One region of the Zoogloea sp. GDB6 genome, then DNA from elsewhere that is predicted to be linked to it. Evidence: predicted binding sites of a transcription regulator. Region 1 holds the regulator's gene; the other holds the start of a gene.
What was found. Region 1 encodes FNR, which switches genes on or off when oxygen is low (the NO sensors DNR and NnrR bind a similar motif). Its sites were predicted from a motif close to TTGANCTAGNTCAA; they were not measured.
Positions count from the first base shown of each region.

Region 2: a site for FNR is predicted at 1,820-1,833, ahead of ccoN (cytochrome-c oxidase, cbb3-type subunit I). Genes of this name have one in related genera too.

Region 1 covers NZ_CM161497.1:1,240,251-1,243,943, reverse strand. Annotated here, with positions in the region: gene hemN (oxygen-independent coproporphyrinogen III oxidase) at 1-1,268, opposite strand, end outside; gene fnr (fumarate/nitrate reduction transcriptional regulator Fnr) at 1,387-2,121, shown strand; gene AC1PQG_RS05690 (SirB2 family protein) at 2,141-2,527, opposite strand; gene AC1PQG_RS05685 (oxygen-binding di-iron domain-containing protein) at 2,600-3,340, opposite strand; gene AC1PQG_RS05680 (chemotaxis protein) at 3,348-3,693, opposite strand, start outside.
Region 2 covers NZ_CM161497.1:1,418,553-1,422,245, forward strand. Annotated here, with positions in the region: gene AC1PQG_RS06510 (hypothetical protein) at 1-861, opposite strand, end outside; gene AC1PQG_RS06515 (RnfH family protein) at 1,103-1,381, opposite strand; gene ccoN (cytochrome-c oxidase, cbb3-type subunit I) at 1,935-3,356, shown strand; gene ccoO (cytochrome-c oxidase, cbb3-type subunit II) at 3,376-3,693, shown strand, end outside.

The DNA of each region.
Region 1 (3,693 bases):
AGCAAGCCGCCCTTCTCCATCTCGCGCAAGTCGGCGAGTTCTGCGGCGAAATACTTGTTGAAGTCGATCAAGTGAGCAATCTCGATGGACTCTATGGACAGCTCGAAGTGGCACATCAGCGCCTGGATGATCGCCCGCCGCAGCAGGTCGTCCGGCGTCAGCTCGATGCCGCGCAGCACCGGCAGGCGGCCAGTGTCGATGATGTCGTAGTACTCGTCGAGGGTCTTCACGTTCTGCGCGTAGGTCGGGCCGACCTTGCCGATCGCCGACACGCCGAAGGCCAGCAGATCGCACTCCGCGTAGGTGGAGTAACCCTGGAAGTTGCGGTGCAGGCGCCCCTGGCGCTGAGCCGTGGTCAGCTCGTCGTCCGGCTTGGCGAAGTGGTCCATGCCGATATACACGTAGCCCGCCTCGGTCAGGCGGCGGATCGCCAGCTGCAGGATCTGCAGCTTGGTCTCGCCGGACGGCAGCTGCGCGTCGATGATGCGGCGCTGGGGCTTGAACAAGCTCGGCAGGTGCGCGTAGTTGTAGATCGACAGGCGATCCGGCGACAGCGCCAGAATCTGCTCGAGGGTGCGGTTGAAGCTGATCACGTTCTGCTTGGGCAGGCCGTAGATCAGGTCCACGCTGACCGACTTGAAGCCATGGGCCCGCGCCGCGTCGATCACCAGCTTGGTTTCTTCCTCGCTCTGGACGCGGTTGACCGCCTTCTGCACGTCCGGATTGAAATCCTGAATGCCGACGCTCATGCGGTTGAAGCCGAGCTCGGCCAGCAACGCAACGGTGGCTTCGTCCACCTTGCGCGGGTCCACCTCGATGGAATACTCACCGTCCGGCACCAGCGTGAAGTGCTTGCGGACCATGCCCATCAGGCGGCGCAGTTCGTCGTGGGACAGGAAGGTCGGCGTGCCGCCGCCCAGGTGCAATTGCAGCACTTCCCGCGGCCCGTCGAGCTTGGCCGCCTGCATGTCCACTTCCTTTTCGAGATAATCCAGATACTTGGCGGAGCGACCGTGATCCTTGGTGATGATCTTGTTGCACGCGCAGTAGTAGCAGATCGTATTGCAGAAGGGGATGTGGAAGTATAATGAGAGCGGTTTGCCGATTCCGCCGACAGTGCGCCTCCCGAGCCAGTGCTCCAGGGCATCGGAGTTGAACGCCTCGACGAAGCGGTCAGCGGTCGGGTACGACGTATACCTCGGGCCATTCACATCAAACTTGCGAATGAGCTCGGGATCGAATATCAGGTCTTTTTGTGTCGTGTTCATGGTGCACTTCTGTTGGTTGCGCTGAACAATCGCAGAATCGATCCAAAACAGTATTGACGTGGATCAAAGGGCTCCAAACGTTGGTAAAACCATCCAGTTCAGGTGATTGCGCGTGCAGATGAAATCGGTGATTCCGGTGACGGTCGTGGACATCAAGGTCGCGTGTTCCCAGTGCAACCTGCGGGAATTGTGTCTTCCCTTCGGCCTCGACCCCAATGAGATCGACCAGCTCGACGAGCTCGTCGGCAGCCGCCGCAAGATCAAGCGGCAGCAGCACCTCTACCGCTCCGGCGACAACTTCGAGGCGATCTACGCAATCCGCGCCGGCTCGTTCAAGACCGACGTGATCCTTGAGGACGGCCGCGACCAGGTGACCGGCTTCCAGATGACCGGCGAAGTCTTGGGCCTAGACGGCATCAGCACCGAGCACCATTCCTGCAACGCCATCGCATTGGAAGACAGCGAAGTCTGCGTAATCCCCTTCAACCGGCTCGAAGAGCTGTCACGGGAAGTAGAGAGCCTGCAGCACCAGTTCCACAAGATCATGAGCCGCGAGATCGTCCGCGACCACGGCGTGATGATGCTGCTCGGCTCGATGCGCGCAGAAGAGCGGCTGGCGGCCTTTCTGCTGAACATGTCCCAGCGCTTCACTGCACGGGGCTTCTCGCCGTCGGAATTCCACCTGCGCATGACCCGCGACGAGATCGGCTCCTACCTGGGCCTCAAGCTCGAGACGGTATCCCGCGCCTTCTCCCGCTTCCAGGAAGAAGGCCTGGTCGCCGTCCAGCAGAAGCACATCCGCATTCTCGACACGCCGGGCCTGAAGCGCCTGCTCAACCACCACGCCGCCTGAGCACCGCCGGCACCCGGCCTCACAGCCAGGCCAGCCAGCCGAGCGGATCCTTGCTGACCGCCACCGACACGATCCACGACAGCGTCGCCAGCGCGCCCACGTAGGCCGCGGCGCGTTGCGCACGCGGTCGCGCCGCCTTCAGCGCAACACTCCCCAGCCCGATATAGACGAGCAAGCCCAGCACCTTGGCCGTCAACCAGGCATGCACAAAGGGGTATTGGGCAGACATCCAGGCCAGGCCGAGCGCACTACCCAGCAGGCAGGAATCGACGACATGGGGCAGCACCCGGGTCAGACGCGCCCGCAATAGCGGCGAGCCGCTGAACGACCACCAGCCCCGCAATGCGAAGCCGCAACCGCTGAGCACCACGCAGGTGATGTGGAAATGCTTGAGAGCCAGATACATGCCGCGCCTCCATCGTTCCGCGGCAAAGCTCCGGGCTGCCGGCGGGCCCCGCAAGAACGGGGCCGCGACACTTTAGCTGCGCAGCACGCCCACTTCCAGTGCAGCGAACCAGTTAATGAATCGCTGCACGTCCGCCCCCTGGTAAATGGCCCCATGCTGCGGCACCAGCATGTCGATCTCCAGGCGGGAGACGCGCTCGCACCAGTCGCGCTTGGCCCGGTCCGAGCCCATCCAGCGCTTGTGAAAACCTTCCGCATGGCGGATGTGGCGGGAGAAGTCCTGCACATACAGCTCGTTATGATCCGCCGGCAACAGAGCTGCACCGACATCGCCCGAGAACAGGATCTTGGCCTTTGGATCGTACAGATGGAAATTGCCCGACGAGTGCAGGTAATGGGCCGGAATCGCCTGCAGCTCAAGACCATCGAGACGGATCGTCATGCCCGAATCGGGGATCGGCACGAAGGTCGAATCCTGCCCGCCGAAATGGGGCAGAAAACTCTGCCACAACCAACTCGTATAGCACTTCAGGTCGGGCTTGAACTCCAGCCACAAGGCCAGCGAGGAAATGATGTCCGGATCCTGATGGGACGCGAAGATACCCGCCAGGCGTGTCGGATCGCACTCCGCCGACAACGCGGAGAATACCGACGGAAAGATCTCGATCCCACCCGGATCGCACAGCAGGGCCTCCTCCCCGTGAACGACCACATATTCATTAGTATCGATGATGTAACCAGGCTTGGTGGTATCCCGCGCGATCGCCAGCCAGCGATGTTCCTCGTCTTGGTAGATGCAATGGGCCTGTTTCATGGGTTTCCTAATCCTTTACGAGGCGTTCCTTGCCGAGAACTTCGAGGGATCGCTTGATCTGCGCGATCACCTCGGCAAAATCCGTCGAGACCTGCATCAATGCCGCACTGAAGCTGCCGCCATAGGCCGCCTCGATCTTCGCCGAACGAGCCAGCACACCGCCCAGTTCGACCAATTGCTGGGTTTCCTCGACCGCCGCGCGCAAACGCAGATCGAGGGAACGCAGGCGCACCTGCTGTTCAGCAAGCCGCGTGGCGCCACGCCTGCGAGCCTCCCGCGCACCCGGCACGCCCTCACCGCTGAGCCTCAAGGCCTCCGCCAGAATCGCTGCAATGCGCTGCTGCTGCACGACA
Region 2 (3,693 bases), 180 kb from region 1:
CACGGCTTTGGTCGTCAGCATGTGGAAGTACCACGCAAAGGGATAGCCGGCTGCCCGGTCGAAGGACACCAGTGCGTCGTGAAGGGCCAGTTCGCGGGTGCCTTCCCGTGCACCGAAGACCGGCGGTTCGCCGTCGATGGCCGGCACCGGTTGGGCGCGGATGACGTTCTGCTGGAAGCGGTCGAGATGCTCACGCACTGCAATGACCCACTGGTTGCTGAAGGCGGTGGCATGCCCGGCGCTGGACTCGCTCCAGTCATCGCTGAAGCGGTGGATGGGTTGCGCTTCTGGTGCTTGCTGGCGCAGGCGGGCCAGCAGGTCACCAATGTGGGTGAGGCGCCGGAACGTGTAATAAGGAAGCCCGACCGGCTGTCCGTTGTGGTGGCCGAGATCCGGGTCGATGAGTTCATCGATGGCGCCTGGTGCGGGCGTCTGGGCAAACAGCGTATGGGCCTGGGTCTCTTGCAGGTCCTCGATCTCCAGTTGGAGGAAATCGGTGGACTTGTCGCCGGTGGAGGCGACGAAGTAATGGGTACGACCCACGCGGCGGGTCGCGATCAGATCCTTGCCCGCGTATTCGTCGCGCAGGGCCTCGAAATCCCCGTCGCAGGCCGCGAGCGTCATCTCCGCCCAGCTTTCCAGGTCGTCGGAGATGCGCGATCCGTTTGCCGCAAGGACGCCGCCGAGGCGATACCAGCCACCGCGGCAGAGAGTCCGGCGGAAATGGAGTTCCGGAATGTGGCGGGCCAGCTCCTTGGCCAGGATTCCGGGGCCGGCTGAAACCGGGACAAGGGTGCAGACTTCGACGACGGACGCTTCGAGTGCCTTGGTGCGCTCGGTCCAGCTTGGATTCGCGTTCATGGGCGTGCTCCTTCTATTTCTGGCTGTGGCTTGAGGGAATCTGAACAAGGCTCGCATTTGAAATCCCGGTCTGCAGGCCGCAAGCCGGGATGGGCGCGTGGAAGGAGCGCGCGCGAGGTGACAAATCCTGTGGGGCAGGGGCGTGCCGAGGCATTTGATCGCCCGATGGTCGGTGATACCGGGAAGAGGGGCTGGAGCACTGGCCCCAGCGCCCTGTCAGGGCATGCGGTGGCGAACGTCTTCAATCGTCGTCGTCATCGTCCAACTGACGACGTGGTACGGTCTGGGGATCACAGATGATCCCGCGGTAGATCTCCACGCGGTCGCCCGCCTTCAGCGGGGCTTCCAGCTTGACCAGTTTCCCGAATACACCGACTTTCTGGCTGGAGAGGTCGATGTGGGGGAACTGTCTGAGTATCCCGGAGGCTTCGATGGCTTCGCGGGCGGATGCTCCGTCCGGTACTTCTATGGTCAGCCAGACCTGCTGGGATGGTTCGGAATAAGCAACACCGACTTGCATGGTTCGGAACTCCTGATGTGCTCGGGCCCTGGCGGGTGGTGTTCCTGCGGGATTCGGATTTCCGCAAGCAGGGCTGTCCAGGGCTCGGCTATTTACTTGAAGCGCGCCGTGTCAATCGGATCCCATCGAGGTTTGAAAGGACTGTCGCAACGTCGCTTGACTGTTCAGCGAACGCAAATGCACATCCTGTGCCACCCAGGGTCGCAGTCTTTTTCCATATGAATCAATGGTTTTTTTGTCGCTATTGGAAGGTGTGGTGTTGTGAGACCTTACAATTGTCGTAAATCCGACAGGAATATTTGCGAGAAAAGACCCTATTCTCTAGTAGGTCTTAAAGGCTTTCCTTATCCCTTCATAAGGCCGATCCGCAAGTAAGGCCTTATTCCTGGAAATCTCCGGTTCGCCACGCCGCCCAGGTCTTCTTGCGGCGCAATAAAGTTGATCTGTGTCAAAATGCCGCTCTTATCGCGGCGTATCCTTCCGCGAAGCCTGCCGCCGGTCCGTCCGTCGAGCAGTCAGGGGGGTTTTGTTTTCTTTTGATGAGGTGACTCACATGCAATCGCAGACTTACAACTATAAAGTCGTGCGGCAGTTCGCCATCATGACGGTGGTATGGGGCATCGTGGGCATGCTGGTCGGCGTTATCGTCGCAGCACAGCTCGTGTGGCCCGAATTGAACGTTGCCGAATGGCTGCACTTTGGACGGCTCCGCCCGCTCCACACCAACGCGGTGATCTTTGCGTTTGGTGGATGTGCTCTCTTTGCAACGTCGTACTACTGTGTGCAGCGTACTTGCCACACCCGCTTGTTTGCCCCGGGCCTTGCAGCCTTTACGTTCTGGGGCTGGCAATTGGTCATCCTGCTGGCTGCGATTTCGCTGCCGCTGGGGTTCACCTCCGGCAAGGAATACGCCGAACTGGAGTGGCCGATCGACATCCTGATCACGGTCGTGTGGGTTTCCTACGCCGTCGTGTTCTTTGGCACCATCGCCACCCGAAAGACCACGCATATTTACGTGGCGAACTGGTTCTATGGCGCCTTCATCCTGACCGTTGCCTTGCTGCATCTGGTCAACAGCGCTGAAGTCCCGGTCACCCTGACCAAGTCCTACTCTGCCTACGCCGGTGTTCAGGATGCGATGATCCAGTGGTGGTATGGTCACAATGCGGTGGGCTTCTTCCTCACCGCCGGCTTCCTGGGCATGATGTACTACTTCGTGCCGAAGCAGGCCGGTCGTCCGGTGTATTCCTACCGCCTGTCGGTGGTGCACTTCTGGGCGCTGATCTTCACCTACATGTGGGCGGGTCCGCACCACCTGCATTTCACCGCGCTGCCCGACTGGACTCAGTCCGTCGGCATGGTCTTCTCCCTGATTCTGCTGGCTCCGTCTTGGGGTGGCATGATCAACGGCATCATGACCCTCTCCGGCGCCTGGCATAAGCTGCGTACCGACCCGATCCTGAAGTTCCTGATCACTTCGCTGTCCTTCTACGGTATGTCTACCTTTGAAGGCCCGATGATGTCGATCAAGACGGTCAACGCGCTGTCCCACTACACCGACTGGACCGTCGGTCACGTGCACTCCGGCGCACTGGGTTGGGTTGCGATGGTTTCCATCGGCGCCATGTACTACCTGATTCCGCGCATGTACGGCAAGACCGAGATGTACTCGACCAAGCTGATCACTGCCCACTTCTGGATCGCGACCATCGGCATCGTGCTTTACATCGCCTCCATGTGGATTTCCGGTGTCATGCAGGGCCTGATGTGGCGTGCCACCAACCCGGACGGCACCCTGACTTATTCCTTCGTTGAAGCTGTGAAGGCTAGCTACCCGTTCTGGGCTATCCGCGTTCTCGGCGGTGTCTTGTTCCTGACCGGCATGCTGATCATGTTCTACAACATGGTGAAGACCATCGCCGGTCAGAAGGCCTATGAAGCTCCGGTGCTGGCACCTGCCGGCGCTCACGCCTGATCGGGAGGAAAGAATAATCATGGCTCAATCGAATCACGACTTTATCGAACGTAAGGTTGGCTGGCTGATCGTCTTCACACTGATGACCGTCAGTATCGGCGGCCTGGTGGAAATCGTGCCGCTGTTCCATATGAAGTCCACCACCACGCCGGTGGAAGGCCTCAAGCCCTACGATCCCGTTCGCCTCGTCGGCCGCGACATCTACATCCGCGAAGGCTGCTACAACTGCCACTCGCAGATGATCCGTCCGTTCCGTGCCGAAACCGAGCGTTATGGCCATTACTCCGTCGCTGGCGAGTACGTATATGACCACCCCTTCCAGTGGGGCTCCAAGCGT